Regions from separate parts of the Vibrio sp. VB16 genome, predicted to be linked through region 1. Evidence: riboswitches for the same ligand, from Rfam matches in the RefSeq annotation. Region 1 holds a riboswitch; the other holds the start of a gene.
The links. Region 1 has a riboswitch for cobalamin ahead of IUZ65_RS17995 (sirohydrochlorin cobaltochelatase). Riboswitches for the same ligand answer to the same signal wherever they lie in the genome.
Positions count from the first base shown of each region.

Region 2: linked by a shared signal. The riboswitch ahead of IUZ65_RS15960 (TonB-dependent receptor domain-containing protein) and the one ahead of IUZ65_RS17995 (sirohydrochlorin cobaltochelatase) in region 1 are both predicted to bind cobalamin.

Region 1 covers NZ_CP087591.1:302,980-318,300, forward strand. Annotated here, with positions in the region: gene IUZ65_RS17935 (hypothetical protein) at 1-395, opposite strand, end outside; gene cobU (bifunctional adenosylcobinamide kinase/adenosylcobinamide-phosphate guanylyltransferase) at 398-964, opposite strand; gene cobD (threonine-phosphate decarboxylase CobD) at 957-2,018, opposite strand; gene cbiB (adenosylcobinamide-phosphate synthase CbiB) at 2,018-3,001, opposite strand; gene cobA (uroporphyrinogen-III C-methyltransferase) at 2,991-4,364, opposite strand; gene cobM (precorrin-4 C(11)-methyltransferase) at 4,351-5,178, opposite strand; gene cobJ (precorrin-3B C(17)-methyltransferase) at 5,175-6,047, opposite strand; gene IUZ65_RS17970 (cobalamin biosynthesis protein) at 6,078-7,733, opposite strand; gene cobI (precorrin-2 C(20)-methyltransferase) at 7,746-8,510, opposite strand; gene cbiE (precorrin-6y C5,15-methyltransferase (decarboxylating) subunit CbiE) at 8,503-9,756, opposite strand; gene IUZ65_RS17985 (precorrin-8X methylmutase) at 9,761-10,414, opposite strand; gene IUZ65_RS17990 (cobalt-precorrin-5B (C(1))-methyltransferase) at 10,402-11,619, opposite strand; cobalamin riboswitch at 11,721-11,891, opposite strand; cobalamin riboswitch at 12,390-12,570, shown strand; gene IUZ65_RS17995 (sirohydrochlorin cobaltochelatase) at 12,742-13,776, shown strand; gene IUZ65_RS18000 (ABC transporter ATP-binding protein) at 13,819-14,736, shown strand; gene IUZ65_RS18005 (ABC transporter permease) at 14,729-15,321, shown strand, end outside.
Region 2 covers NZ_CP087590.1:3,498,038-3,513,358, forward strand. Annotated here, with positions in the region: rRNA gene IUZ65_RS15945 (16S ribosomal RNA) at 1-1,420, opposite strand, end outside; gene IUZ65_RS15950 (RNA recognition motif domain-containing protein) at 2,106-2,558, shown strand; gene murI (glutamate racemase) at 2,527-3,333, opposite strand; gene IUZ65_RS15960 (TonB-dependent receptor domain-containing protein) at 3,504-5,369, opposite strand; cobalamin riboswitch at 5,406-5,634, opposite strand; gene trmA (tRNA (uridine(54)-C5)-methyltransferase TrmA) at 5,765-6,874, shown strand; gene IUZ65_RS15970 (YijD family membrane protein) at 6,925-7,296, opposite strand; gene fabR (HTH-type transcriptional repressor FabR) at 7,299-7,922, opposite strand; gene sthA (Si-specific NAD(P)(+) transhydrogenase) at 8,146-9,546, shown strand; gene dinF (MATE family efflux transporter DinF) at 9,611-10,963, opposite strand; gene IUZ65_RS15990 (class I SAM-dependent methyltransferase) at 11,024-11,854, opposite strand; gene lexA (transcriptional repressor LexA) at 11,914-12,537, opposite strand; gene IUZ65_RS16000 (Lrp/AsnC family transcriptional regulator) at 12,644-13,105, opposite strand; gene IUZ65_RS16005 (hypothetical protein) at 13,420-14,346, shown strand; gene plsB (glycerol-3-phosphate 1-O-acyltransferase PlsB) at 14,717-15,321, shown strand, end outside.

The sequences.
Region 1 (15,321 bases):
CGAAGTTCCGGCACAAGAACCTGTTGAATTAGGGCCGACTCATCACCTGTTTGGCATGAATGAATGACCACGTCGTCCATGTTGCAGTCACTAAAATCTGGCACATTGTCCAAACCAAGCTGATAACAATGAAGACGTATTCTGAACCCTTTCTTTTGCAAAGCACTAAAAAGTCCATGGACCAATATCGCTGGAGTAACTGAACCATTACCCAACAAAGGAGAAGGCAAGTATTCACCATTTAAAAGGGTATTGGCTTTGCCACAAGCAATGAGCTCTGTATCTCTGGTTGGATGAAGCTGCATTAATCCTTCACCCGCACCAGCATCACTGATTAGATGCAGGTTAGGAACGGGTGCAACAGAATTCAAGGTAATGTAATTCAACCAAGTCATCGTTAATTTCCTTTCAGCGTTAATGGCAGTCCGGCGGTCACAAGGGTAACTTTTGGGATCTGCGCAGCAATGGCTTGATGAAGCCAACCTGCCTCATCAACAAATCGGCGATTCATCTCACCCATCGGAATAATACCGCAGCCTACCTCGTTACTGACCAGAATGACTTGCCCAGGTAAGGTCTTTAGCGTTTGAATAAATTCGGCTTTGATCTCTGCCCACTCTTTTGGTTGCTCACCAAACAGGCAATTACTCAACCAAAGCGTCAGGCAATCAACCAGTATACAGTTGCTATCATCGCTGTACTGCATTAGCGTTTCAGACAGGTCAAACGGCTCTTCAACAACCAGCCATTCAGACGGTCTTTGAATTTTGTGCATTTCTACCCGTTTCGCCATCTCTTGATCTCTGACTTCAGATGTCGCGATATAAATGACTCTTTTTCCACAGGCTTTAGCCTTGTTTTCCGCATAACTACTTTTACCAGACCGTGCACCACCAAGTACCAGTTCAACATCGGCGGTTTCGTCAGCATCTATAGCATTTATGCCGGTTTCTAACTCACTCATAGATAGGATCCTTGTTCCGTGCAACTACTCTATTTCTTGCCAAAAGAGATAACGCTGATTCCAGTTTTTTCCACTGGGTTTCATCCGCTGGCAGACCGAAGCGAAGCGCATTTTTCTCATCACAAAGGCGTGTTAGCACGTGTTGTTGGCAAAGAAAATCATGACACGCAGTCGCCTCATCTAGGTAAACGGTGATGAAGAGATCGGTAACCGATGTTCTATCATCAAGATATTGACCCAAAAGACCATTCAATCGAATGGATGCCGACTTGATACGGCGTGCCGCTTCTTTCTGCCATTGGAGATCGGATAGTGCCTTTTTCATCACCCAGCGAGCGGGGCCTGTAACTGTCCACGGACCAAGCAATGCTTCGAGTGACCCTTTAATGTTTTCCGACGCAAAAACAAACCCTACTCTGGCCCCCGCTAGCCCAAAAAATTTACCTACCGAGCGAAGAACAATCAGGCTACTCCGTTGCTCGTTAGTACTCAGCATCGATATCTCTGGTGTGCAGTCAGCGAATGCCTCATCAACGATAAGGTAGCCTTTTTTCTCTTGCATTTTTTGGCCGATTGCAACCAACATATCCTTAGGACTAAACTTGCCCGTCGGGTTATTGGGGTTAATTATCAATACCACGTCACTTTCTGCAACCTGTTGTTCCGACGGAAAACCATCATAAAACAGTACATTCCAGCGACATGAATCCTGCTCAAACTGTGTCCATGCATGTTGGTGTTCTTTGTAACCAACCCTTGGCAGCAATATTGTACCGCAGCGACCCATTTCTTTAGTAAGAACTGCGGGTAGAGAGACAATGGCGGCCTGAGATCCCGCGACAATAACTGGGTCAGAAAATCCGCCATAATAACGCCTAGCCGTCACTTCCAAACCATCATTATTTTGAGGGAGTTGGTTCCAAACAGAGAGAGGGATGTCGCCTACTGGATAGGTAAAAGGACTCACTCCCGTTGACAGGTCAATCCAACATTCTGGATCGGTACCATATTCAGCGGCTATCTTATTCAGATTGCCACCATGTTTAATCGCCATCAACTTACTCCTACGATGACACAAATTAACCAGAGATAACCGAGAGCAAAACTCCCACGTGAGACCAATCGATTGGCCGCAGGGATTGATTGCCATTGAGCCGGCTTGCCTATGCCCATCGGTTTTTTATCGTGCAGTACGCCATGATAATAGGTTGGTCCACCAATCATAACTTGTAACGCGCCAGCGCCAGCTGTCATCACGACGCCACCATTTGGGCTGCTGCACTGTTTTGCCTGTTCGCGCCAACACTGCATCGCACTGCTGAAGTTACCTTGAAACGCGTAAATCACCGCGGTAAGGCGAGCTGGAATCCAACCGAGAAGATCATCACTTTTTGCGCTAAAAAAACCAAAATTCAAATACTGTTTATTCTTGTAGCCCCACATAGCATCCAGCGTATTAGCAAGACGAAATAACACCGCTCCCGGTGCGCCAAAGATCAAGAACCAGAACATAGGGGCAAAAACAGCATCATTTCCATTCTCTAAGACAGACTCAATCGTTGAAGAGGTGATCTCTTTTTCAACCATTTTTTCGGTATTGCGGCTCACAATCATCGACACCTGATAGCGCGCCTGATCTATATCACCCGCTTTTAGTGGTCGATAGATATTCTGCGCATGTTCGATAAGACTTGTCCCACCGATTGTCAGGTATACCACTATCGCATTCAGCCCGAACCATAATGACAAAGATATCTGCGCGACCCATGACAAAAGAATATACGTCGTGGCCACAACGGGAATAACCGCCATTGTCCACGCAAGTACACCCTGCTGTTTTTCACTAATGAACGAACACGCCCGGCACGTCTTTTCAAGGCTATTTACCATGCGCCCAAAGCCGATCAATGGGTGGAACCGTTTTGGTTCTCCAAACCATCGATCCAACCACAAAGCAACCACAAGGATAACCGCACTAACTAACATGCTCTTCCCTACGGTCAACTCGACATTAGCGAGCAGGAAATCAGGCAACATCAGCGCGTTCTCGCGAACTCAATACGTCTGACATATCAATGAATTCAGGATAGTCGCTATTATCTAAAAGATACCCGTGCTGGATTGCCCACTGGCGAACTTCTTCGTTTAATGGAACCAATTGAGCGTTCTCCAATGCAATAGAATGGTGTGAAATGATGGATTTAAGTACCGCGATATCTTCTACTAATAACCAATCGACCATTGGAATCGTATAGCTAAGTGGCTCACTATTAACTCGTCCAACAAGATAGTATCGGTTTTTTTCACCAAACGCTTTCTCTTCATTTACCGTCAATGTTAACGCATTGTCAGACACTTTTTCTGCTTGAATACCAATATTCTTCAACGCACTTCTAACAAACCGGTTGTTACTACCCAATGGCATCGCGAACTTTCTGATGTCCCAACGATGTTCTTGTATTGCATTCCACCAAAGGTTAAACGAGGGCAAGTCGCCGAAAACGAGTTCCGGCGCCGTTGCTAGATAGTCTAGGTCTTCCTGATCGATCAACGAACTGACTCTGGCATTTTCGATCGCGATAACCTCTGCGCCCTTGTCACGTAAATAGGCCGTTTCTTCATACTGACCACAAACAAGCATCCTAACGCCAGTTAATGGCAGGCTATTTCTCCAGTTGAGTTCCTCAGCTTGGGCAACAACCTCACCAACAATCACTAAAGCCGGTCCCTTAAGCGTAGAATGATCGACTTTTTCAGCGATCGTACCCAGTGTGCCCGTAATACACTGATGATCAGCACTTGTCGCCGAACATATTAACGCGATGGGGGTATGCGAACTTCTGCCATTTTCGATAAGGTTTTGGGTATGCTGTGCCAGTTTTTTGGCGCCCATATAAAGCACTAATGTACCACCCGCTTGACCAAGTCTACTCCATGACGCAAGCGTCTCCGTATTTTTATGTCCGCTGACAAAGGTGACACTAGAAGCGATACCACCGCTTGTCAAAGGAAAACCGGAGTAAGAAGCCGCACCTAATGCTGCGGTAATACCCGGTATTATTTCATATGGAATGTCGTGTTGTTTTAGATCGCGACACTCTTCTGTTGTGCGACCAAAGATACACGGGTCACCCGCTTTAAGTCGAGCGACGCGTTTACCCGCTAACGCAAATTCCGTTACATCTGGGTGCATACCGTATTCAATATGGATACCTTGATAGCCGCGATAACCGACCTGATGCAACTGAACGTGCTCTGGAATAATGGAAAGAATTGCCGCGCTCACAAGCTTGTCATAACAAACCACATCACAGGTACTCAGCAACTGTTTTGCTCGGCAGGTAAGCAGCCCCGGATCGCCCGGACCGGCACCAATCAGATAGACTTTACCTTTCGTCATGTGACTCTCCCTTTACTGAGGTCTCTACTTCTAAAGCACGACGAGAAGAAGGCTCAACCACTTTCGCTTTACGGCATGCGTGTGAAAAGGTGGGATCGTACAGCTTAGAATCAACAAAATCGTCTATGGCAAATACCTTGCTGACAATAATCATGGCCGTTGAACGGATATTCGCGTCATGCATCTTGTCGGCGATGTCCGCTAAGGTGCCGCGAATAATGCGTTCCTCTGGGTGCGAGGCTTTTTCCACCACACAAACTGGCCAGTTTTGTGGATAAACGTCACTAAGTTCACGAACAACTTTTCTTATCAAGGTTGCGCTTAAAAACAAGCATAGCGTCGCTTCATGTCGAGCTAAAGACTTAAGATTCTCTTTGTCTGGTACCGGAGTACGACCAGAAGCACGTGAAAGAATAATCGTTTGGCACTCTTCTGGAAGCGTCAACTCCTGCCCCAAAGCCGCAGCAGATGCTTGAAAAGAAGACACACCGGGAATGACTTTCCAGTCGATACCTAGCACCTTAAGTCGGCGTGTTTGCTCAGCAAGGGAAGAATATATAGATAAATCCCCCGTCTGTACCCTTGCAACATCTTGTCCTTGCTCATGGGCGTCGGTATACACTTTGGTGATTTCATCCAGATCCATACTGGCAGAGTTGTACACTTTCGCCTCTGGATGGGCGCGTTCAATAACCGCTTTAGGAACCAAGCTTCCCGCATAAAGAATAACCGGACAGGTCTCTACTAGTTTTGCACCTTTTACAGTGATCAAATCTGGGTCACCCGGTCCGGCACCAATAAAATAAACGGTCATACGACTTCCTTACTGTTTTGTAGCATGTCTTTATCAAGAGATTGTTGCGGTTCAATGGAAGATATCTCCGTTGAAGCGTATTCAAGGGAGCGCCCCGGAGTTTGACCCTCTCGTGTCTCGCCATCTTCTAAAATGTATTTGTTCTTATAACCGCGAGGAGTCACTATCCAGTCCTTGAAACGATAACTGCTTTCATTCCCCACAATAACCGCCGCGTTCATTCCAAACTCAAGATCGGTAAAACTATCCAGCGTCGAAAGCTGCACACTCTGTTCATCTCGATAGGCCGCATTGACAACGGCCACAGGCGTGGTCGCTGGTCTGTGTTTAAGAATGATTCGTTGCGCTTCTACAATATGATTTTGACGTTTTTTCGACCTCGGATTATAAAAGGTAATCGCGAAATCAGCCATTGCTGCCGCTTCTATTCGACGAATAATCACCTCCCACGGGGTCAATAGATCGGACAGCGAAATCGTGCAACTGTCATGGCCTAACGGTGCACCGACTAACGACGCACAAGCATTGGCCGCGGTAATCCCGGGAATGGTTTCCACCTCAATATGAATCTGATGCGAAGAGAGCAGTTCAAACACGAGGGGCGCCATCGCATACATGCCAGCATCACCAGAGCAAACCAAGGCCACATTGCTACCTTCTTGAACCAGTTTAATGGCCGCATCGGCACGCTGCCACTCTTTGGTCATTCCTGTTCTTACCAGTGCCTGTTTGTTGATAAGCGAGGAGATAAGTTTCACATAGAGACCGTAGCCCACTATCACGTCGGCTTGTTTAATCACTTCCTGAGCGCGGATCGACATCAAGTCTACGCTTCCTGGTCCTAACCCCACCAAAGATAATTTAGCCACAGTTTGCCTCCTCGGCAGGTGTTATATTTTTCATAATTGGTTCGTCTCGTCCGCGCCTTCTATCTGCGCGAAATATTTATTGTCTATCACTTCAGAAAGCGGCCTGTTATTTGCCAACGCGTTAAACAACGCTTTCCATTCCTGTTCGGAAAACGCTTCGATACCTCGCAGCCAAAGCGCATTATTTTCAGAGGGCTCTTGGTTTTCAAAAGAAAGAGATCTGTCACTTCGCTGGTAGACCACCATTGTCGAACGATTGCGACAAGCGCCGGCACACATGGTTCTGCTTATTTTTATTCGCTGATCTCCAGTCGACAATCCCATCGCTTTCAATATTGATCGCAAGTCGTGTGCAAGATTTTTACTTCCGGCCTTGGCGCAGCGTTTGCCTTCACAGATCAAAATATGATGTTTATAGAACAGCATTGGCCGATCCAAATCCACATGCTTTGGCTTGCATTGATAGCCTTCTACCACTTCATTACCGTAAGCATTTACTTTGATCTCAGTGGCGTTTAACTCACTATCACCATGTCGAACTTCGCTGCCATGTTTTTTTTCACCAAACCAGTTCTTACGCTTATGCCTGACCAAAGATTCGGTAAATTCGCGGCGACAACACGCTATCGTCATGTTAAAACCATCTTGCTTGAATACCCATTTGGGCACGACAAGCTGTTTAGTCCCACTCCGTTTTAATGCTGCCGCTTCTGCCACAGAATTACTGCCAGTCACTTTCTTGACGTAATCTGACGGGCTTTCTATGCCTTCAAGTCCATCCAGTTGGTGCGGTGGATAGGTGCTAAATAGCCACTGATTCTGTTCCGACAGTTGTTGCAGCCCTACTTCGTCCGCCTTGAGGTCAATACTTGCGAAGGCTTCGACGGATTCTAAACAGAGATTAAACTGTTCGCTAAAGGCTTCTAACCCCGCTTTCAATACTGACAAGGGCGTATTTCGGTCGCAACCTAAACCAAGAATTAACGATTTTGGTCTCCAAAGTACGACCTTATTTTCCCAGCCGGATAGGTCAACTTGGTTTTCATCACTGATGAGGATTGCACCCCGATAATGGGCACTTTCGACACCATCTAGGCTTGTATGGCTAATCAGGTTAACGGGCATGCGCTTGTCGTATTTCCACCAATCTTTATTACCCGTCTGTTGGGCGATTATCACTGGCTCTTCGTTGACGATAGCGGCCGAAACCTTTGTAATTGACGGTTCTGAAATGGCATCAAGAACCCAACCAAATGGCGAACCAAGCATATCCGCGGAGACCGTCTCAGAAACATCAGACGCCGTTGTTATAACGGGCGTCGCCTTAACAACATGGGCAACTCGTTCGGTTAATTGATTTGCACCACCGCGGTGCCCTGAAAGCATAGAGATAGCAAACGTCGCTTGCTCATCCAGACAGACCACCGCTGGGTCGCTTGTTTTGTCCTTCAACAATGGCCCAATGATTCGACTGACGATACCGCTTGCACAGATGAAGATATGACCGTCATACTGACTAAATCTATCAGCCACAAAGCTCGATAACGGCAGCGTCAATAGTGTCGCGCCTGGTGACACTTCTAACGCAATTGGGGCAACAAAGAGATCGGCAAAAGGGAGCGCCCTTTTCAGCTTAGCCCCTTGTTTTTCGCCCGCTACGGTGATGGTGTAAATCGCAAGTTTCATCTTCTCACCTACTTATGCTACCGACTGTTTGCCGCGCAAGACGCCACGGCGGCTACGAATCGATAATTGCACCATAGAGAAATAACGATGCTCTTCCGGTACTTGGTCGAGATCATGGTAGATCTCTTGTTTATCGGTGCTAGCGTGAGACACATACGTCGCCATATCGCTCAGACCAAGTTGTTTCAGTTTCGCCGACAACTGAGGGATCATTCGACCTGCTTTGATAAGCATGATGGTATCGAATTCTTTTACTAGAGTGTCAAGGCTCTCAATTCCGTAGGTCGCTGGAACGACGCAAAAACGTTCCATACCATCCGCCAACGGTATCTTTGTCGCCGCAGGAACCGCCGTAATTGAGGTAATTCCTGGCACAATAATCGGCACAATTTCGGGGGCTATTTCATCAAGCTCTTCTTGAATATAGGCCCATGTGCTGAAGACTGATGGGTCACCTTCGGTAACGAAAACCACGGATTTACCCTGCTTGAGACGATCAAGAATGGTCATTGCGGCTACACGCCATGCCGGAACATTTACGCTCGCGTCACGAGTCATGGGGAAATGCAAAAAACAACGCTCTCCCGGGATAGCTTCTTCTGGCAATGCGCCGCTCACGATCTCCCAAGCAAATGAATCCGCTTTTCCTTTATTTTTTTCTGGAATCGCTACAACGTCAGCTTCTTGAATTAGTCGCGCCGCTTTCAGCGTCAACAATTCACTATCACCGGTACCGACACCAACCGCGTATAGTTGACCAAATTTGCCGTTATTCATTAATTTCTCCCGAAGGGTGTTTAGATTTCACAATTGAAAAGAGGTGGATAGGATTTTCCGCCTGATAGCGAAGGTATTGCGCCAGTGGTTGGGTATTAGAGATATTCACTAGCTGTGCATCAAAATTGAGGTCGTTAGATTTGGCCCATTGATAAATGTCTACGACAGTGTCCATCGTGACGGCTGAAACGACTAAGCGGCCACCGATATTGAGTGCGGCCCATACATAAGAAAGAATATCGTTCATCGCACCTCGACTCCCACCAATGAAAACCGCATCGGGACTAGGCAGGTCTGTCAGCGCATTCGGGGCAGCGTCAGAGATAAGCTGAACATTATCGGTCGCATGCGCGCGTATATTCGCTTCAATGTTTTCAAAGCAAGTTTGATTGCATTCCACAGCGAACACCTTGCCTTTTGTGGCAAATTTAGCGGACTCTATCGAGATAGACCCTGAGCCCGCGCCGATATCCCAAACCGTGTCTTCTGACTGAATGCACATACTGGTGAGAGCAAGATGTCGAACCGCTTGCTTAGTAATCAGTCCCTTTTGTGGCATACGCATGACAAAGCTATCATCACTAGAAAACTGACCATTTCCGCCCCATCTTGCGTGTATTTCCCGTTGCGCGACAATGATATTCAATCCATCGAACAGGATGTCACTGCAGGCCAGTTCTTCGACCGAAAACGAGCGAATGCGCTCTGCCGTCCCACCGAGTTGCTCACAGACGGTGAGTCTCCAGCCGGTTTCATTGAACTGTTGCATGTGCTTTGCCACAATTTGCGGCGTGTTTTTATAATCCGTCAAGATCGCAAACAGGCTACCTGACTGCATCTGTGCCACTATTCCAGCACGCTCTCTACCATGGCAGGAGAGAAACTGAGCCGTCGACCACGTTAATCCCAATCGGGAAAAAGCAAGTTGGGCCGAACTTTGGGTTGGAATGAACAGAAGTTCTTGTGCCGGTAACCTTTTTAGTAAGGTTGTTCCGATTCCAAAGAAAAGAGGGTCTCCGGATGCAAGAACCACAACATCCCCTTCTTCAGACGCATCAATCACCTTGTTTAACCAGACTGAAAAACCCTGGGTCATATCGAGAAAGGCACCATCGAATTGAGGAAACCATGCCATATGACGAGGATGGCCTGCGACAACTCTGGCTTTCGACACGGCATTAACTGCCCTGCTGGTTAAGCTCATACAACCATCTTCAGCAACACCAATTACCGTAATACTTGCCATATATTTATACCGTTTGATAGAGAAGTGCGTGAATAGTTGACACCACAATAGGGCTACCGCCTTTGCGGCCGACACTTGCAATATAAGGCACCTTGTTCTGGTCAATGAGGGCCTGTTTGGACTCTTTAGCTTTAACAAATCCGACAGGGATACCAACGATTAGTGCCGGTTTTATCTCTTCCGCTTCCACCATCCTTAGTACTTCAAACAGCGCAGTAGGGGCATTACCGATGCCAATTATCGCACCATCTAGTAAGCCCAGATCCCGTGCTCGACGCATAGCCCAAATAGCTCTGGTTTCACCCTTCGCTTTCGCAATGGTGATCACCGCTTCGTCGCTGATAAAACAGTGTGTATCATTTTTATATACCGATAAACGTTGGGCGCTTAGGCCGCTGGTGATCATCGTCACGTCACTAATAATCGGACAACCTGCCTTTAGCGCTTCAATTCCTGCTTCGACCGCCCCGTCACCAAACCGAAACAACTGAGCAAACTCAAAATCACCCGTGGTATGAATGGCCCTTCGCACAACGGGCCACTGCTTCTCGTTAAACTGGTGGCCACCGTGAAATTGGCGGACCTCGTGATCGATAATAGAGAACGAATCATTCTCTATTACCTGCCCTTGCTGGGTCATCTGTTTCATTGTGTCCATGTCTTTTCACCTGAAATTGGGTCAATAGGTTTACTGGGGGTTGATATCGAATTTACATCGGAATATCGGGCTAAAGGTTTACCGTCGAAATCGATTAAAACAACGTCGATATCTAACGCATTTGTTACATAACGGTCCGCATGAGTTTTTGCCTCCTGACACAAGCGCTCAAGAAACAACTCTGGCTGGTTTTCTCTAACCAGTTCTAATACATGGCGTCCGGTGTTTGCGTCAGAAATTTTATCGCATAAGAAAGAGGGTACATTTGCCTCTCTGGCAAGCTTGCTAAGATGTTTAAAATCGATAGCATGACCAGATACATGAGTCATCATTCGACCGGAAATTAATTTGCCTAATTTACCGATCATGACCACCAAAGTGACGCGCTTTAAGTGAAAGCGTTTCGCCGCTCTTAACCCAACGCCAATAAAATCACCGGCCTGAATAAACGCCAATTCTGTCAGTTCTGGCCATTGCTTGATCGCCGATTTTTCTGAACGGCTACCCGTGGTCAAAATAACGTGTTCTAGGCCATTGCTTTTTGCAACCTGAACCGACTGTCTTACTGACGCCGCATAAGCAGAGGTAGAAAATGGCTTCACCGTTCCACGCGTGCCCAAGATGGAGATTCCACCAATCAAACCTAGCCTTTCACTGATGGTCTGTTTCGCGGCTTCTACTCCTCCGGGAGCCGAAATAGTGAGTTCGAGCCCAGAATAGGGTTCGCCCAAAGCATTATTGCCGTTTGGTGGAGATGTTAACGTTAAATGATCCCACTCTAGTTGCACCATTTCGAGGATATTGGCCCTAGGTATCGGATTGATAGCGGGTTCGCCGACCGGAAGTTCAAGGCCCGGAAGCGTCACGGTTGCTATCCCTTCCCCGCCTTTGAGTTGAATTCCGGGATGATGACTCCATTTAGCCGTACACTGAATTTCTAGACCATGGGTACAGTCGGGGTCATCTCCCCCATCTTTAATAATACCGGCCAGTACTTGCTTAGCTTGTCGTTCAACGATTCGTTCTAAACGAACCAGCTGAAACGTCACAAAATCTCGATTGGGAAGTTGAATGTTTATTTGAGAGAACGGCTTATCCGAAATAAGCATCCGCACCGCCGCGCGAGCCGCCGCGGCCGCACAAGCTCCGGTGGAATATCCCCAACGCAGCTCTTTATTGCTTTTCGAACGCTTTAATTTACCCACAAACAGAAACTCCGGCACAGTCGGGATAGTTATATATAATCAAACATTAAATGCGGCCGAAATCGAAATACAATGACTCTGAGTGATCCCGCCCAGGCTGTTTGATTGTTGGTTATTTAGCAGGTTCTGACTTACGAAGTATATATTCAATCACACAAGATTAGATATTTCGTTCACAGTTGCGGGTACAGTTCAGGAATTTAACCTGATTCACTTTATAAAATAATGCTCAGAAGATATAAACAAGCACTACTTATCACTAAATATCTTCAAAGTCTCTCATACCGCATCGATATTAAAATTGATAAATATCAATTTAGATTAAATGATAAAGTTATAATCATTAAAAATAGTAATAATTGATATGTAGTACTTTTAACAGACAAACATAAACCACTAATAACATTGAATAAAAATAGCATTTTATTGATCTCTGCGAATTTTAATCTAAATAAATTCGACGAAAAACAGTGACGGAGATCTCAAAAAAAGGACATTACGATTATAAAATCGACATATGGCTTATTTCTATCCTAAATGGGAGGGTATTTACCATAACTGACAATTTACACACAAAGTCATTGCTTAATTTGACATGGTTAAATAGTGGCACGATTCTTTTTCTTTATATGCCGCATAAAAAAACATATTTATATTTGTTGATATTAATCACTATTATAATGGATGCTTTTAAGGCAATATGTTTCTCATTCAGGTGTGATATTTATTAAAATGACCTGAACACAGAATTAATGGACATCATTCAATGCCCATTAATTCTGTGTTTAGGTGAAATAACACTTAATAGGGAATCAAGTTAGATGCTTGAGCTGTGCCCGCAACTGTAATTGGAGAGTCGGCAGACATTAGTCCACTGGATAGTATCCGGGAAGGCGCGCTGCCAGATGTTGACCCAAAAGCCAGGAGACCTGCCTGAATAATGATAAAAACTCTGAAACTAGAGTTTGTAAAGGCGAGCGGGTTACTCGTGGTTTACTGGTCTATCTATGACCAGGCCCGATATTCAATCCTGTAAGCCAATAATAATGAGCACACGAACGCCATCAATAGACTCACCATATGATGGAAAGGACGTTGTACTCAAACTTACGGAATATAAAAATGTTAAAATCTAACCGTTTTAATTATATGTTTAATATAAATAAAATACCGCGCAAGGCACTAAAGATCATCTCTATCGGGCTATTGACCACCTTGCCTCTTATCCCTGTAACTCATGCTTCTGAACCACCCGCTAAAACAGAAAAATCCGCTATTGTACTCGCCGCATTTGGTACAAGCTATGACACGGCAATCGGGTCACTTATTGGCATACAAGAACAGGTACAAAACGCCTACCCTGATACACCCGTTCGATTTGCATTTACCTCAAGTATTATTCGTAAGATCTGGCATAGACGTGCATCGGATGAGGAATATCAAAAAAATCATCCCGAGGTACCACAAGGTTTTTACCAAGTGAAGAATGTACTCGGTACGATGGCTGATCTACAAAACGAGGGCTATAAGAATATCGTGGTTCAAACGACTCTGTTATCACACGGTGAAGAGTTTATCGATCTTAAAGCCACAGTCGACGCTCTGGCTTCCATTCAGACAATAAAAGAGAAATGGAAACCGTTTAATAAGGTCGTTCTTGGACGCCCGTTAATGGGCACATGGGGATCACATCAGCCGTACCGAGAAGACTTAGACCAATTGGCTGAAGCACTCGCTAGCGATGTGAAACGAGCAAAGGAAAGCAACACTGCTTTGATCTATATGGGTCATGGTAACGACCATCTTTCTACTGGTCTCTATTATGAATTGCAAGAGGTGATGAATAAACGTTACCCCGACGTAAATATCTATGTTGGTCTAGTAGAAGGCTATCCTAACTTCGACAATATAATGGAGCAGTTAAACAATGATGCCATACAAAGTGTCACTATTAGACCTCTGATGGTTGTCGCCGGAAACCATGCAAGTATAGATATGGCGGGTGATGAAGACGATTCATGGAAAATGATGCTGTCAAAACAGAACATCAAAGTTACGCCTGTCCTCGAAGGCTTAGGTAGTAAAGAGTCGATTCAGAAGGTGTATCTTCAACACCTAATTGATGCGGCAAAAGATGCCAACATAGCCCTGCGCTAACAACGTTGATCACCTTCATTTAATAGAAAGAGCGGTACTACCATGATTTCAGATCAACATCACACCGACCACGCTTTCATCGAGGTTAAGTCATTAACCCGGTATTTTGGTAAAAGCAAAGCTGTCGATGAGATGAGTTTTTCCCTTCGTCGCGGAGAAGTATGTGCCTTTCTGGGGCCGAATGGAGCAGGAAAAACCACAACAATCAAAATGATGACTGGACTGCTCGAACCCGACTCTGGTCAGATTCTTTATGAGAAAGCAGAAAATCGCTCTGACAGACATGAACTGAGGCGATTAATCGGGGTTGTTCCTCAACACAATAATGTTGACCGAGAGCTCACCTCGGTTGAGAACCTTAAGGTTCACGGGTTATTGTACAAAATGCGCGGTGCTGACCTTGCACGAGCCATCGATGAGTGTCTCGAGTTCGCCGGGCTAACAGAGCATAAAGACAAACCGGCCTCAAAGCTATCAGGCGGAATGAAGAGAAAACTGGTTATCGCTCGCGCACTGATGCACAAACCGAAGATCTTATTTTTGGATGAGCCTACCGTGGGTTTGGACCCTCATAGTCGAAGGAAAATGTGGTCTTTTCTCAATAAAATCAACAAAGAACGCAACTGCACCATTTTTCTCACTACTCACTATATAGAGGAAGCCGAACGATTAGCGGATCGCGTTATCTTTATAGATAGCGGGAAAATAATCACACAAGGAACCGCAGAAACGCTCAAGCACAGCTTGGGGCGCTATGTTCTTGAAATAGAAACCGAGGACTTCCATCAAGAGTTTTTTGATGACCAAGAGCAAGCATTGGAAAGACTCGCTAATATCTCTAACGAACCTATGGAAACCAGTTCTAAGAAAACGAGAGTCAGAGAAACCAGCGTCAGAGAAACCACATTGGAAGATGTTTTCCTTCATTTCACTGGAAAAAGGCTAATAAAGAATGCTTGATGGTGTCGTAGGCATTTACTATCGGGAATGCACCGTATTAAAGAAAAAGATTGTCCGTGTCATATTGGCAGCAGCAGTTCCTCCGTTCCTATATCTGATGGCATTCGGCTATGGCGTAGGCAAAGGAACCACCGTTGAAGGTATCGAATATCTCACATTTTTGTTACCGGGACTTGTAGCGATGTCGAGCATGAACCATAGCTATAATATCGCGAGCGAAATCAATATCAGTCGTTTCTATCTTAAGATCTTTGAGGAGTACCTGTTGGCACCTAACCAGCGGTGGCAAATCGTGGCTGGCGAAGTGGCTTATGGTGTCACCAAAGGCATGATTCCTGTCGCTATAGTGGCAATTTATAGCGTTTTTTGTGGTATCACTTTGCATTTTTCAATTCAGTTTGCCTTGGCGTTGCTGCTGCATCTAATTGCCTTTGCGCTTATTGGTTTTATCATTTCACTCAAAATGAAAAATCATAGAGATCAGGCGACCATGAACTCATTTGTGATTACCCCGATGATGTTTCTTTCCGGTACATTTTTTCCTGTCGATCAGATGCCTATGGTTATTCAGATACTGGCCAAGTT
Region 2 (15,321 bases), on a different replicon from region 1:
GTGACGGGCGGTGTGTACAAGGCCCGGGAACGTATTCACCGTAGCATTCTGATCTACGATTACTAGCGATTCCGACTTCATGGAGTCGAGTTGCAGACTCCAATCCGGACTACGACGCACTTTTTGGGATTCGCTCACTATTGCTAGTTGGCTGCCCTCTGTATGCGCCATTGTAGCACGTGTGTAGCCCTACTCGTAAGGGCCATGATGACTTGACGTCGTCCCCACCTTCCTCCGGTTTATCACCGGCAGTCTCCCCAAAGTTCCCGACATAACTCGCTGGCAATTAAGGATAAGGGTTGCGCTCGTTGCGGGACTTAACCCAACATTTCACAACACGAGCTGACGACAGCCATGCAGCACCTGTCTCAGAGCTCCCGAAGGCACACCTGTGTCTCCACTGGCTTCTCTGGATGTCAAGAGTAGGTAAGGTTCTTCGCGTTGCATCGAATTAAACCACATGCTCCACCGCTTGTGCGGGCCCCCGTCAATTCATTTGAGTTTTAATCTTGCGACCGTACTCCCCAGGCGGTCTACTTAACGCGTTAGCTCCGAAAGCCACGGCTCAAGGCCACAACCTTCAAGTAGACATCGTTTACGGCGTGGACTACCAGGGTATCTAATCCTGTTTGCTCCCCACGCTTTCGCATCTGAGTGTCAGTATCTGTCCAGGGGGCCGCCTTCGCCACTGGTATTCCTTCAGATCTCTACGCATTTCACCGCTACACCTGAAATTCTACCCCCCTCTACAGTACTCTAGTTTGCCAGTTTCAAATGACCTTCCGGGGTTGAGCCCCGGGCTTTCACATCTGACTTAACAAACCACCTGCATGCGCTTTACGCCCAGTAATTCCGATTAACGCTCGCACCCTCCGTATTACCGCGGCTGCTGGCACGGAGTTAGCCGGTGCTTCTTCTGTAGCTAACGTCAAACAATAAGCGTATTAAACTTACTGCCTTCCTCACTACTGAAAGTACTTTACAACCCGAAGGCCTTCTTCATACACGCGGCATGGCTGCATCAGGCTTTCGCCCATTGTGCAATATTCCCCACTGCTGCCTCCCGTAGGAGTCTGGACCGTGTCTCAGTTCCAGTGTGGCTGATCATCCTCTCAGACCAGCTAGAGATCGTCGCCTTGGTGAGCCATTACCCCACCAACTAGCTAATCTCACTTAGGCTTATCCAATCGCGGAAGGCCCGAAGGTCCCCTCCTTTCCCCCGTAGGGCGTATGCGGTATTAGCTATCGTTTCCAATAGTTATCCCCCTCAACTGGGCAAATTCCTAAGCATTACTCACCCGTCCGCCGCTCGACGCCTATTAACGCTCCCGAAGGATTGTTAACATCGTTTCCGCTCGACTTGCATGTGTTAAGCCTGCCGCCAGCGTTCAATCTGAGCCATGATCAAACTCTTCAATTTAAGTTCTTTTTGGCTCAATGAATACTGACTTTAAATTGCCTTTTACTTTAGATAACCGAAGGTTAAATAGTAAAGTGTTCTTTAAAGTTCTATCCTTCTCTTCCTATAAAAAGGAACAGAGTGATATTTAAATAACTGTGTTCGAAGTTAATTCGCTTTCACTTTTAAAAAAGTAAAAACAAAATAAGCATCAAATTAGGTCACTCAGTTCATTGAAACCGTTGTTGATTTCGTGCCCTAAAGCAGAGAATCATCTTCGATTGTCATCAACGAGTGCCCACACAGATTGATATAGGTTTAAATTGTTAAAGAGCGTTCTAACCATTGAATCTTTATCAGTTCCAATCAGTTAGGGATGCGTATTCTACGCTTCCATTCTAATGAGTCAAGATCTTTTTGGATCCTTTTCTCATCACCATTTTTCACTGTACTTTTTGTTGCTGTACTCCGTGTTGGTGAGGGCGCATTATAGGGAGGTTTTTTTTTCTGGCAAGATCTTTTTTGATTTATTTTTCTGCTTGCTTAAAAAACGATCAAACAGATATTTATTGGATAAAATTTCAACATTTGAGCAGAGTCACATCAATAGGTTGGAAATTAAGCAGAGTTACCCGTAGTATTCAGGAAGCTATATTTGTTAGCTATATATCCCATTTTTTTTATCTACTAGACGTTGTATTCAAATATGAACTCTAAAAAATTTATCTTTTTAATAATCGCTCTCGCTGTACTTGGCGCTGCTATCTTTTCTCAATTAGCAGTTTCTCCCGCTATATCTTTTGTAATTGGTGTAGTTGCATCAGCATTTATCCTTAACCTTTCTTGTTCTACTACTTCTTCTTCCACAACACCAAAAGATAAACCATCTACAACAACACTGTATGTTGGTAACCTTCCATACAAAGCGAACGAAACTAATGTTCGTCAAGTATTTTCTGAACATGGCGAAGTATTTGCCGTACGCCTAATGAAAGACAAACGAACTGGTAAACGACGCGGCTTTGGTTTTGTTGTGGTTGGCAGTAGTGATGTTGATAATGTTATTTCTGGATTAAATGATCATGATTATATGCAACGTACTTTGAAAGTACGTATCGCCAATGATCCTAAACATCCGGAGTCGGAATCGTCTCAATAGTTTCAAAACCAAGTTTTTTGAACGTTATATATAGTGCTTCTTCTATTTTGGAAGAAGCACTATTGTAAGCAACCATTTCTCGCTTGCTCTTCATATCATGATTATATTCAATTAACGAAACTACCCTCCTCGCAATAGCCGCTCCTGAGTCAATAATACGAACCTTATTCCCTAATACCTGTTTTATTTCATTTCTAAGCAAAGGAAAATGCGTACAACCTAAAACTGCTACGTCTATTTTCCCGATAAGTGGCTTTAGTACACAAGTTAAAGACTCCATACAAACTGGTTTGCCTTTTAGTTTGTTCTCCGCCATATCAACTAATTCTGTCGATCCTAATAGCTTGGTCGGAACAGAAGACAGATAATCTTTAATGAGGGTTTGAGTATACTCTCGCTTTACCGTTGCAGGTGTAGCGATAAGTCCGACTGCAATGTTTGAAATAAGAGATGCTGGCTTTATTGCCGGTACAACACCAACAACGGGTATAGAAAATGATTTGCGTAATGAAGGAAGTACAATTGTACTTGCCGTATTACAGGCAATAACAATGACGTCAACCCGATGCTGCTGAGTAGCATAACGCACCATACCATTCACTCTTTCAATGAGCGTGTCAGGCTCAAGTTCTCCGTAGGGATAGCCTTTGTCATCAAATAGATAGATATAGTTTGCGTTAGGAAGTTCTTTGCAGACTTCTTGATAAACTGACAATCCACCAACGCCAGAATCGAAGATAAGGATATTAGCTTGCTGTGGCAAAGTTAAAACCAGTCAGATAAAGACGAAAGATCTTACTTAATAGTTTCTATTTGGCAACAATAAAGTCAACTATCTAAGGGCAAGGATTTGTTATTGTTAATATCTCACTGCATTTGAACATACAAACCCCCAATGTTAGTTAGTCCAACAATTGGAGGTTTTTCATAAAGCCGCTTTGCAATTTAAAACTGATAAGTACCAGTAAAAAATGCAGTTCGACCAGGTCCTTTGTAATAATAATCTTCGCCAGTCACGAAACTACTACTCCCATAACCTGTTTCATAATCAGTATCAAAAGCATTATTTACTCGCAATCCTAATTTAAGAGAACTCGTCGCCAGATATCCTATGCCTAAATCAACAACAGTATAAGCATCAAGCTCTTTGTCAGAATTGTCTGCTCTTTCTCCCGTATACAACGCCGACACACTCAGGTCGAAGTTTTCATAAAAATACATCATATTCCAAGCAAATTTATTTTCAGGGATACGAACTAAAGCATCTCCTGTACTTTTATCTTCTGCATCCATCCATTCAGCAACAAGTTCATGGTTGATTGGCCCCGTATAGAAATCGATTGCGACTTCTATACCTTCTATTGTCGCATCATCAACATTTGAAGGTGTCCATTTTCCACTTCCATTCTCTTGAGCCCAGTTTATAAGGTTTTCGATTTCTGTTTTATATGCCGTAATGCTCCAATTTAAAACATCGTAGTTGCCTCGAAGGCCAACTTCCGCTGACTCCGACTCTTCCGGTTTTAAATTTGGGTTACCTTTATCATAAGCAGACTCAGGCCAGTACAAGTCGTTAAATGTGGGTGCTTTAAATGCGCTACCAATAGAGGATACTATTTGAAGTGATTTCGAGATTTGATACCCTGCGGCCGCATTCCAAGTTGTCTTTCCACCAAATACGCTATCGTCATCATGTCTTAAACTCAATTCTACGCTTAGTGGGTCAAATTCAAAACTAGAGGTCAAGAATGCCGCTTTGTTTTCTTTATCTAGTTTTTCGTAATTATCCGTATTTGAACCTCCTCTATCAGCACTCTCTTTGTAATAATCTAATCCTGCATTAAGGACGATATTATTAAGAGCCAAATAGGTATTTATCCAGGAAACACCATTGCGGCGAGATGTTATTGTTCCTTTCGCATTTTGTCCTTCAGCATCACCCGTTGCCTGAGAACTCTTACCTAAAAAAAACTGCAGATTAGAAAGGTAATCCTCTTTTTCGTATATAACACCACTGGACAAACTATAGAACTCATCGTCTTGTTGATTTTTCGAACCGTCATATTGACCTGCGTATTCGAAATCTGACGATTTGTCATATCCACTAAACATCAAAGACCATTCATCATTTAGTTGGTGATTAATGTGACCGAATGCTGTTTGGGCTGAATAGCCAAACTCTTCGCCATCCGCGGCCAATTCATATATTTTGTAACCATCGCTTTGTTCTTTGTTTATTACAAAAGAGCCTTGAGTATTTTCTGAAACATTACCCGATGACCGCCAACCAACCTGGCTATGATCTTCGCTGCCATAACCGACTCTCAACTCATGGGTTTCTTCTGAAGATATAGTGCTTATCGCGATAACTCCGCCAATAGCATCAGATCCATAAACAGAAGCCCTTGGACCTCTCACAATCTCAATACTCTGAATAGCAAAAGCTGGGATTAATCCAATGGATGCGCTCCCTAACGTTGGAGAATTAATTCTAACGCCGTCAACCAAAACTAGAGCATGCTTAGATTTCGTTCCACGGATATATATAGAAGAAGCATTGCCTTTGTTCCCTAGAGTATTAACCGTAATTCCAGGAACGCTCTTCAGTAACTCTAAAGCAGTGGTAGCTTGCGTAGCTTCTATATGTTCTCTATCAATAACCGTTATTGAAGCCAGAGCCGAACTCTCCACCTGTTCAAAACGATTGGCCGTAACAACGACAGTTTCGATATCAGAAGAAGATTGTGCAAAAGAGAAAGGTGATGCAGAAACTAGCGATGCCACTGCGGCCGCTATTATTGATTTGTTCATTAATAATCCTGTTCGCGTAAGTCCTAGCAAATGAGAAAGTTCATTTACTTGCTGGCAGGTATTCGGACTTAGGAGCATGACCTATGATAATATTAATTGGTCGCCTAGCATCTCACTTCCCACTCATCATTGGATGTAGCAGTGTGTGGTTTTCACCGTAGATGTTCGTTCTCTTTTACCGCTGCGCGTCAGTTCTGGATTTTCACCAGATTCCCATTTCAGGCAATTTATAGTTTCAATTGCCACCAGCTCTAAAACGGATACTAATTATCAATATATCTCTTGTCTAGTGGAAAAAATTACGTTTCTACATGAAACTTATTCATATCAGTACTGGACAACCAAGCCGGATTGAATAAAATCTGCGCTCCTTGTGTAAAGTTAAAGGCATATCTATGGCAAACCTGGAAATAAACTCTAATCGCTACCACGAACAGCTGAAAGAGAAGGCGAATCGTCTCAACGAAATGTTTGTTGAATATGATGTTCCTGAGTTGGAAATATTTGAATCTCCAGAGCAAAACTATCGTATGAGAGCCGAATTTCGCGTTTGGCACGAAGGCGAAGCTCTTTATTACATAATGTTTAATCAAGGAACTCGTGAGAAAATTCGCGTTGACCAATTCCCTGCGGCTAGCAACGTAATTAACGAGTTGATGCCAATTCTTATAGATAGAATCAAAAATAACGATGATCTTCGGAAAAAACTGTTTCAAGTTGATTTTCTTTCAACCTTAAATGGCGAAGTGCTTGTTTCTCTTCTTTACCACCGTCAGCTTGATGATAAATGGACTGAAGAAGCAAAAACATTGAGGATATTGCTTAGCAGCAAAGGTTTCAATCTCAATATTATCGGACGAGCAAGAAAAATGAAAATAGTGCTCGAGCGTGATTATGTGATTGAAAAATTAAATGTTCATGGCCGTACCTATATCTATCAACAAGTAGAAAATAGCTTCACTCAACCGAACGGTATTGTTGCTCAGAAAATGCTGGAGTGGGCGGTAGACTGTACGAAAGAAAGTAGCGGTGATTTATTAGAGCTTTATTGTGGGAACGGTAATTTTTCATTAGCCCTCGCTCAAAACTTTGAACGCGTACTCGCAACCGAAGTCGCTATGCCATCAGTCGTTTCAGCTCAATACAATATCGCGGCAAATAAGATAGATAACGTTCAAATTATTCGTATGTCCGCTGAGGAGTTTACCGAAGCGATGGATGGTAAACGAGAGTTTCGACGTTTAAAACAAGCAAATATTGACCTAGCTAGTTACAACTGCAACACTATTTTTGTCGATCCACCAAGATCAGGCATGGACGAAGACACTTGTAGAATGGTTCAAGGTTATGAGCGTATTTTATATATATCTTGCAGCCCTGAAACGCTCAAAGAAAATCTCGAATTATTGTCTACAACTCACAAAATCATCAGATTCGCTCTATTTGACCAATTTCCATATACGCACCATATGGAAGCAGGCGTTCTTTTAGAAAGGCGCAAATAAAGCAAACTAAAAAAACGAGCATTTCGCTCGTTTTTTTTATTCCTAACTAACTACTCACCCTTTGCGATGAAACCTAGTTTTTTTCCTACCCATAACAGTAACAACAACGTCACTATAATGGCGAAAAAATTCGATCCCGCCCCCGGATACTGAGCTTTTATAAATGCTGAATAACCGAAAGCACCTACAAAAAAACAAGCCAAACCAACCAATGGAAGTTCTTCTGAAACAGGATTACGTAGATAATTTTGATAGAGCATTTGTACGGATAGTACCAGAGCTATCAGTGGAAAAATTGAGAAAGCGACCTCGGTTACCGTCAACACGGAGAGTAATGCATTGCTGCACATACCCACAATTACCGCTAATAGTAGCGTTTTTCTAGCAGAGTCACTTTTTGTTGGACTAAATTCATTCGACATAGTTATATCCTATTGTTTTGTCTTTCTCGCTCTTTTCTGTACCAATAAGCACCTTTGGCGGTCATTCTTAATTGCATCACTAACCTTTCAGTTAGTTCCTCTCTTTCATCTTTACTTAAATCCAACGCTTCTGCGCCGGAGCTAAATACCAAGATTACCGATGCTTCCGCCTGAATAGAAGCTTCCTCTCTATCCATTCCTGTGCTTATCAAATATTCGGTCATTTCAGCCACGAAATGTTGCATCTCTCTTGCTACTGCGGCTCTAAATTCAGCCGATGTACCTGAGCGTTCACGCAATAACAATCGAAACACGTTAGGGCTACTATCAATAAATTCCATAAAGGTTTCTACTGAGGTTCGAATAACACTGCCTTCTTTGGCAATTCGCTGCCTAGCTTGCCTCATAAGTTGCCTTAGGAGTAATCCGCCCTCATCAACCAAGGTTAAACCTAGCTCATCCATATCTTTGAAATGACGATAGAACGAGGTCGGCGCAATACCCGCTTCTCTCGCGACTTCTCTTAAACTCAAATTTGAGAAACTGCGATCAGCTCTAAGCTGATTAAATGCTGCATCAATTAATGATCGGCGTGTTTTTTCTTTTTGTAGCGCACGAATTCCCATAGGGGGTTATTTTTACCAATAAAGCCAATTAACGTCTAATTACTATAACGCGAATTCGGACCAGTGAGAAATACACATTGTAAAAGCACAACTAACATCCATTAGATTTGCATAAGTCCGTGATCATTACCACTCTATAGTGTGATGACCATTTACCTATGGTGATAACAAGTTAAAATCTCGCTACAGCAATGTTAACAACAATCATGGAAGGCGAATCAATATGGCTCGAAAAACTCACTTTGATGTGATCGTAATCGGTAGTGGTCCTGGAGGTGAAGGGGCAGCAATGGGATTAACCAAAGCAGGGTTAAATGTCGCCATAATTGAAAAAGAATCAAGTGTTGGTGGCGGATGTACGCACTGGGGAACGATTCCTTCGAAAGCATTGAGACACGCAGTAAGCCGAATCATTGAATTCAATAGCAATCCACTGTTTCATCGTAATGTAAATAACGTGCATGCCTCTTTTGCCGATATCCTTAGCCATGCGAAAACCGTTATTGATAAGCAAACACGCCTTCGTCAAGGTTTTTATGATCGCAACCAATGTGACCTTATTTTTGGTAAAGCTCATTTTGTAGATAAAAATCAGGTTGCCGTAAAACAGACTGACGGGAGCCTAGAATATTATACTGCGGACAAATTTGTCATCGCGACAGGTTCCAGACCTTACCAACCCGAAGACGTTGACTTTACTCATCCTCGTATTTACGACAGCGACTCAATTCTTTCTCTAGGACATACTCCAAGAAACATCATTATTTATGGTGCAGGCGTCATCGGTTGCGAATACGCTTCCATTTTTCGCGGATTAGATGTAAAAACCGATCTCATCAACACACGGGATCGCTTACTTTCATTTTTAGATAATGAAACTTCAGATGCTCTTTCGTACCATTTTTGGAATAGTGGCGTTGTCATCCGAAATGACGAGACATATGAGAAAGTCGAAGCCACTGATGACGGTGTAATTATACACTTACAATCAGGGAAAAAAATGCGTGCTGACTGCTTGCTCTACGCCAATGGTCGAACGGGTAATACCGATAAACTAAACCTCGAATCAGCTGGATTGACTGCTGACGCCAGAGGCTCTCTAAGCATCAATAAAAAATATCAGACAAAAGTAGAGCATATTTATGCTGTCGGAGATGTTATTGGATACCCTAGCTTAGCTAGTGCTGCATACGATCAAGGTCGATTTGTAGCACAGAACATTGTGAAAGGAAAAGCTGATACCCACTTAATAGAAGACATCCCTACAGGGATATACACCATACCGGAAATTAGTTCTGTGGGTAAAACAGAACAAGAACTCACTGCTGCGAAGGTTCCATATGAAGTAGGACGTTCTTCGTTTAAACACCTCGCTCGAGCTCAGATCGCAGGAAAAGATATTGGCAGCCTAAAAATTCTCTTTCATAGAGAAACCAAAGAGATATTAGGTATTCACTGTTTCGGGGAACGCGCCGCGGAAATTATTCATATCGGGCAGGCTATAATGGAGCAAAAAGGAAAGGCGAATAACATCGAATATTTCGTCAATACCACCTTTAACTACCCGACAATGGCAGAAGCTTACCGAGTAGCGGCTTTAAACGGGCTTAATCGTCTGTTTTAAAATAAAAGACGATACGCGGTAGTCATTATGTTCAGGCTAAGAATACCTCAGCCTGAACGAGATCTCAGAGAAAAACACCTCTTCTCCACTGCAACACAAAAACAAACCCTAAACTTACACCACGTATGACCATAAAACTTATCATCGCCGCCCATAAGGCGTGATTACCAAAACCGCTCATCAAGCCGAAGACTGCAAAAAAAGTACAAGTGGCAATAAACATGCTGTTTCTCATCTCCTTGCCTTTTGTCGCACCGATAAAAATACCGTCCAAAACAAAACACCACATCGCGCATAATGGCATAGCTATTAACCAAGGGAGGTACACACTGGCAATCTCACTAACACGTTCAATATCAGTGATCATGGAGATTAAGTTGTTACCAAAGAGATAAAAAACGACCCCTAGAATGAAACAGATAACGAAACTCCAAATAAACGTAACCACTATCGACTCTTTCAACGCCCCTCTATTTTTCGCGCCTATCGCTTTGCCCACCATGGCTTCAATGGCATAGGCAAACCCATCCATACCATAAGATATAATCATCAGAAAGCTCATCAATACGGCATTAGCTGCGACGACGTCATCACCATAGGTTGCTCCTTGAAAGGTCATAAAGCTAAAGGCACCCTGTAGACATAGCGAACGTAGAAAGATGTCTCGATTGAGTTTGACGAACCGTGATAGTCCACTCGTTAATCTTATGGTTTTTTTACGTACTATTAATGAAATAGCAGGCAACTGAAAATTTTTCCACGTTTTAACAATAAAACCCAACCCAATAACCAAGCTTGTATATTCTGCAATAACAGAAGCAAGAGCGGCGCCTTCTACTCCCCAGTTGAATCCAACCACAAAAAGAAGATCTAAAGCAATATTGGTAACGTTGGCGAAAATCACCATCCACATGGGTGCTCGTGAGTTTTGGGTGCCTAACAACCAACCAAGCATGACATAATTAGCAAGAGAAGCCGGTGCGCTCCACGCTCTAATAACAAAATAGGTCTCTCCGTAGTGCTTAACCTCATTACTCGCACGACTAAAATCGAAAATAATATCAGCCACCACTCGATGAAAAAGCAGAAATATTACCGCGAATGCGAAGGCCATAATCAAACCTTGAAGCAGAACCAAAACTAGTTGTTCTTTTTTCTCTCCACCTAGAGCTTGGGCGGTTAACCCAGTTGTCGACATTCTTAAAAAACCTAACAACCAGAACGTCACGCTGATCATGGTTCCACCCAAGGCGACACCACCTAAATACCATGAATGTTCTAAATGCCCGATCACAGCAGCATCAACCAACCCCAGCAATGGAACGGTGATATTTGAAAGAACCATCGGAATAGCTAGAAGAAGTACTTGCTTGTGAATCGATTTATTCTGAAGCGTAGACAAAAAAGAATTAGACACATAAACCTCACTAAGTTGCCGGGAAGTGTAACTTAGTGATTCACCCATTGTCCCGTTAAATTACCAAGATAACTCAACGACAATCGGAGTAAGCCTATGTCTTAATGTTGGAAATGCTGCAATGGCACGTTGCCAAACTTTCCACCGTCCACAACTATCATCAAATGGTGAGAACAATTTAATATATTTACACCAAGGCAACCATTGCAACAGTTTTTCTGCTGGTTTGTTAAAACCATGAAAATAGTTTTGGCTTCCTAACCTTTGCCCAAGGCGAGTCGACGCTTTGTCACCGGCTACGACAATACAAGCATGACATTGATTGAAATATCGACTCATATTTTGGACAAACTGAGCCACATCAGATTCTGAACGCGATAACAACGCTTGTTCACAGACGATAATAACTGGCACATTGCTCGGTATAGATAGGGTTTGCACCCAATTAAAGTTATCTACGGAGCCATTGATTAATTTATATCTATCACTTGGATGAAATAACTTTTCCCTCCAAAGCAAGTGCTCAGAAATGTCTAGCTCTACCCAGTGACACAAGCCATTATCTAATCGATAAAATCGAGTATCTAATCCTCCACCTATATTTAATACCCAAGCGTTAGGATGATCTTTTAAAAAAGCACCGACTCTTTCGTCGCAGAGCTTCGTAATCGTCGCGTGCAATAATTGTTTCTGAGCAATATCACCAGAAAGGCATTCTGAAGAAAGCTGACAGTATCGACAGGCATTAGCAGCTATAGGATCATACACCAAACCATCATTAACCAGACTTTCTCGACTTCTTAACCACATGGGTTGTAGTAAGTGAACTGGCACATCATAGTGAGGCTTATTATTGATATTGGTTGAGGCTTTTATATATGGAACATTCATTATCATCTCTCCCGAACTAAAGATGATAATGATTATTATTTAGATTATCAAGTTATAAATTACATCCAGTCCGTATTTCGAATAATACCGACAGCGACACCTTCTATAGCTAAATGTTGTGATTCTAGATCGACTTTAATTGGAGAGAAATCTTCATTTTCTGCATGAAGTAATACTGTAGACCCTTTCCTTTCAAGTCGCTTAACTGTGACGTCATCATCGACACGAGCCACAACAACTTGACCATCTCTGACGTCTTGTGTTTTGTGTACCGCCAATAAATCACCATCCATGATGCCTATATCTTTCATACTTTCACCTTGAACGCGAAGTAAAAAATCAGCTTGAGGTCGAAACATCGTAGGATCAACTTTATAATTCGCTTCAACATGCTCTTGCGCCAAAATAGGTTCGCCAGCCGCGACTTGCCCTATTAATGGCAATCCTAAATCATCATTTACAGCATCACTTTGAAGCAAAACTCGAATCCCCCTAGATGCGCCAGGGATAATCTCAATAGCTTGCTTTTTAGCAAGGGCTTTTAAATGCTCTTCTGCAGCATTAGCAGAACGGAAACCCAACTCTCTAGCGATTTCTGCTCGTGTTGGGGGCATACCAGAATCTTCAATTTTGTCTCTGATCAGATCTAATACTTGTTGTTGACGAGGGGTTAACGGCTTCATAAGTCACCTGTTTTTTTATACAGTTAACTGTGAGTATATCCAGTATTTATTCGTTTGCAACGGAAAGGTGTCATTTTTTAACCAATGATCCATTGTTCATCTCTGTTTAGTCAATTATCAATTGCGTTTCATACTTAGCACGATTCATTGAGATCATCGTTTTAAACGTTTTAATATTTTCATTACTAAAGAAAATCGTCTCTTTTAACCTCTCGTAAGTTCGCAAGTCCGCCACATCAATAATCAGTACAAAATCCACCTCACCGGTCACCTGATAACACTCTTTCACTTCAGGTACACTTTGGAGTTGTTTTATGAAGTTTTGATTAATCTGCTTTTTGTCCCTCTCCATACATACTTCAACAACAATGTGTAATGGATTACCTAATTTTTCTGGGTTCAGAATGGCTACCTTTCGACTAATTACACCTTCTGTTGTTAGTCGCTGTACTCGCTTCAGACATGCTGGAGGAGACAATGCCACCCTTTCAGCAAGGTCGACATTGGTAATAGAGCAGTCGCTCTGCAATTCTCGTAAAATAGCTTTATCTGTCCGATCAAGAAACACTATTCACCTCACTCACCCATTATCAGAATAAAATACATTTATGGCTCTAAATTACAGCAATAATTTTTCAAATCTACTCTAAACTAATTAACTTGTAGAAGAATGATGCAGGTAAATAGATAATTATTGCCCTAATCCATCTAAAACTCATACATGAACGTCGGTTTTTTGGTTCTTATCAAGATAAATTTATGAAGTAACTGCGTGTTGCTTTATCAAAACTTAATGCAATAGAGGTAATAAAAGTCCTACCGGTGGATATCGTTTGTCCCAAATTCAAGTTACTTATAAATGCATTAAAAGGATAATGTTTCATGTGGAACAATACGTTCATCATCCATATATCAAATCAGATTAAAGAGATCATCCGAGTCTATCTGGTTTTAGTCAAGGTAATGCTTCCGGCTGTCATTATCGTAAAACTATTAGACTTAGTTGGCGCCACAGATCTACTTGCTTACTGTCTTTCTCCTGCAATGGACATTGTAGGGTTACCGCAAGAAATGGGCTTGGTATGGGCCGTCGCCTTATTAACCAATATATATACCGCTATGGTGGTGTTCTACTCAATTGCCGCTAATAATGCAATTTCTGTCGCGGACATTTCGGTGCTAGGAGTCATGATATTAATTGCTCATGGACTACCTGTAGAGGGTGCTATAGCCAAGTCATTAGGTATTCGATGGAGAGTCACATTACTTGTAAGAGTGGGAGGAGCGTTATTATTAGGGTCAATATTGAACCTTTTATATTCAACTCTGCAATGGAAACAAGAACCAATTGCTTTATCTTGGGCACCAACTACAAGTCATTCGTTTGGATGGATTCAGTGGAGTATTGAACAAGCGCAACTTTTTGCTTCTATCTTTGTCATTCTAACCGCCCTCATCATAATGCTGCGAATTCTACGCTTACTTGGAATTGAGGCACTACTGCACACATTACTATCACCGTTATTAAGAGGGCTAACATTAGGTAAAGAGGCCGCCAACATTACAATTATTGGAATGACTCTGGGCATTTCATTTGGTGCAGGATTACTCATCGATGAAGTGAAAAAAGGGCACATTAGTAAACGGGATACTGTACTTGTCATGGGTTTCCTTGGGTTATGTCACAGCATAATTGAAGACACACTATTGATACTATTGCTCGGCGCTGACGTATACGCCATTCTTTGGGGAAGGCTTGTTTTCGCTATCTGCATCGTTGCTATTTGGGGACGAATGTATAAGCAATAAATTACAAGGTTAAGTAAACTGGAGCAACCGCCGAAAATAGCGGTGACCAAAAAAGCTTCTTCGCTTTTAAACACTACGCTTATACCTTGTGTAGAATAGGAACCGACTTTAGCAATGCGTTTGAATCCCTTTTTTTGTAATTCATTTATTATTACCTGCTGCTATAATTAGCCAACATATCAACTGTAACAAAAATGATAGAACAAATTGATTTAGACATGAAAGCTTGGACTAGTTTCTGGTATTCTTTCGGCGCAAAACTATCTTCATCGAGATCCCCTTTAAAACTTCGATTTTCATCAGAGTTTTGGGATGAATTCGAACCCTTGAATGTAGTGCATTTTTGATAACTCTTGAGGCGATAAACCTAATGTCATCTGGACGTATAATTCCACGCTCACTTTTAAAGCTCCCTCTCTCTTTATTAGTAAAGAGTACCGCTATTCCTACTGAGCCAATCAGAGATTTAGACATCGATTTGGATAAACCTATCGTCTACGCACTCCCATTTCGTTCCAATGTTGACCTTTTTACATTGAGAAGAAAAGCATTAGAAATCGGTTTACCTGATCCTCTTTTGCCATTAAAGATAAACGGGAAAGAGTTAGGTCGATATGTCTATATTAGTTCGAGGCCAACAATACTCAAAAATGACAAGCACATACCAAGTGCTTCCATTGCTCTATTTAGCGATTTATTGACGTTGCATGGAGAAGATACAGAACTAGATGTTCAAGTTATACCTGCGACCGTTTTATGGGGAAGAAAACCGGGTAAAGAAGCCGATCTAAGACCTTATTTACGCGCAATGAATGGCCCACAAAAAGCCGCAGCAGTCATCGTTTCTGGTCGTGATTGCCAAGTGAGGTTTAGTCCCGTTGTTTCGCTTCGTTATATGGCAGATGTACATGGTACAGATGAATCGATAGCGCATAAACTCGCTCGAGTAGCACGAACTCACTTCTCAAGACAAAA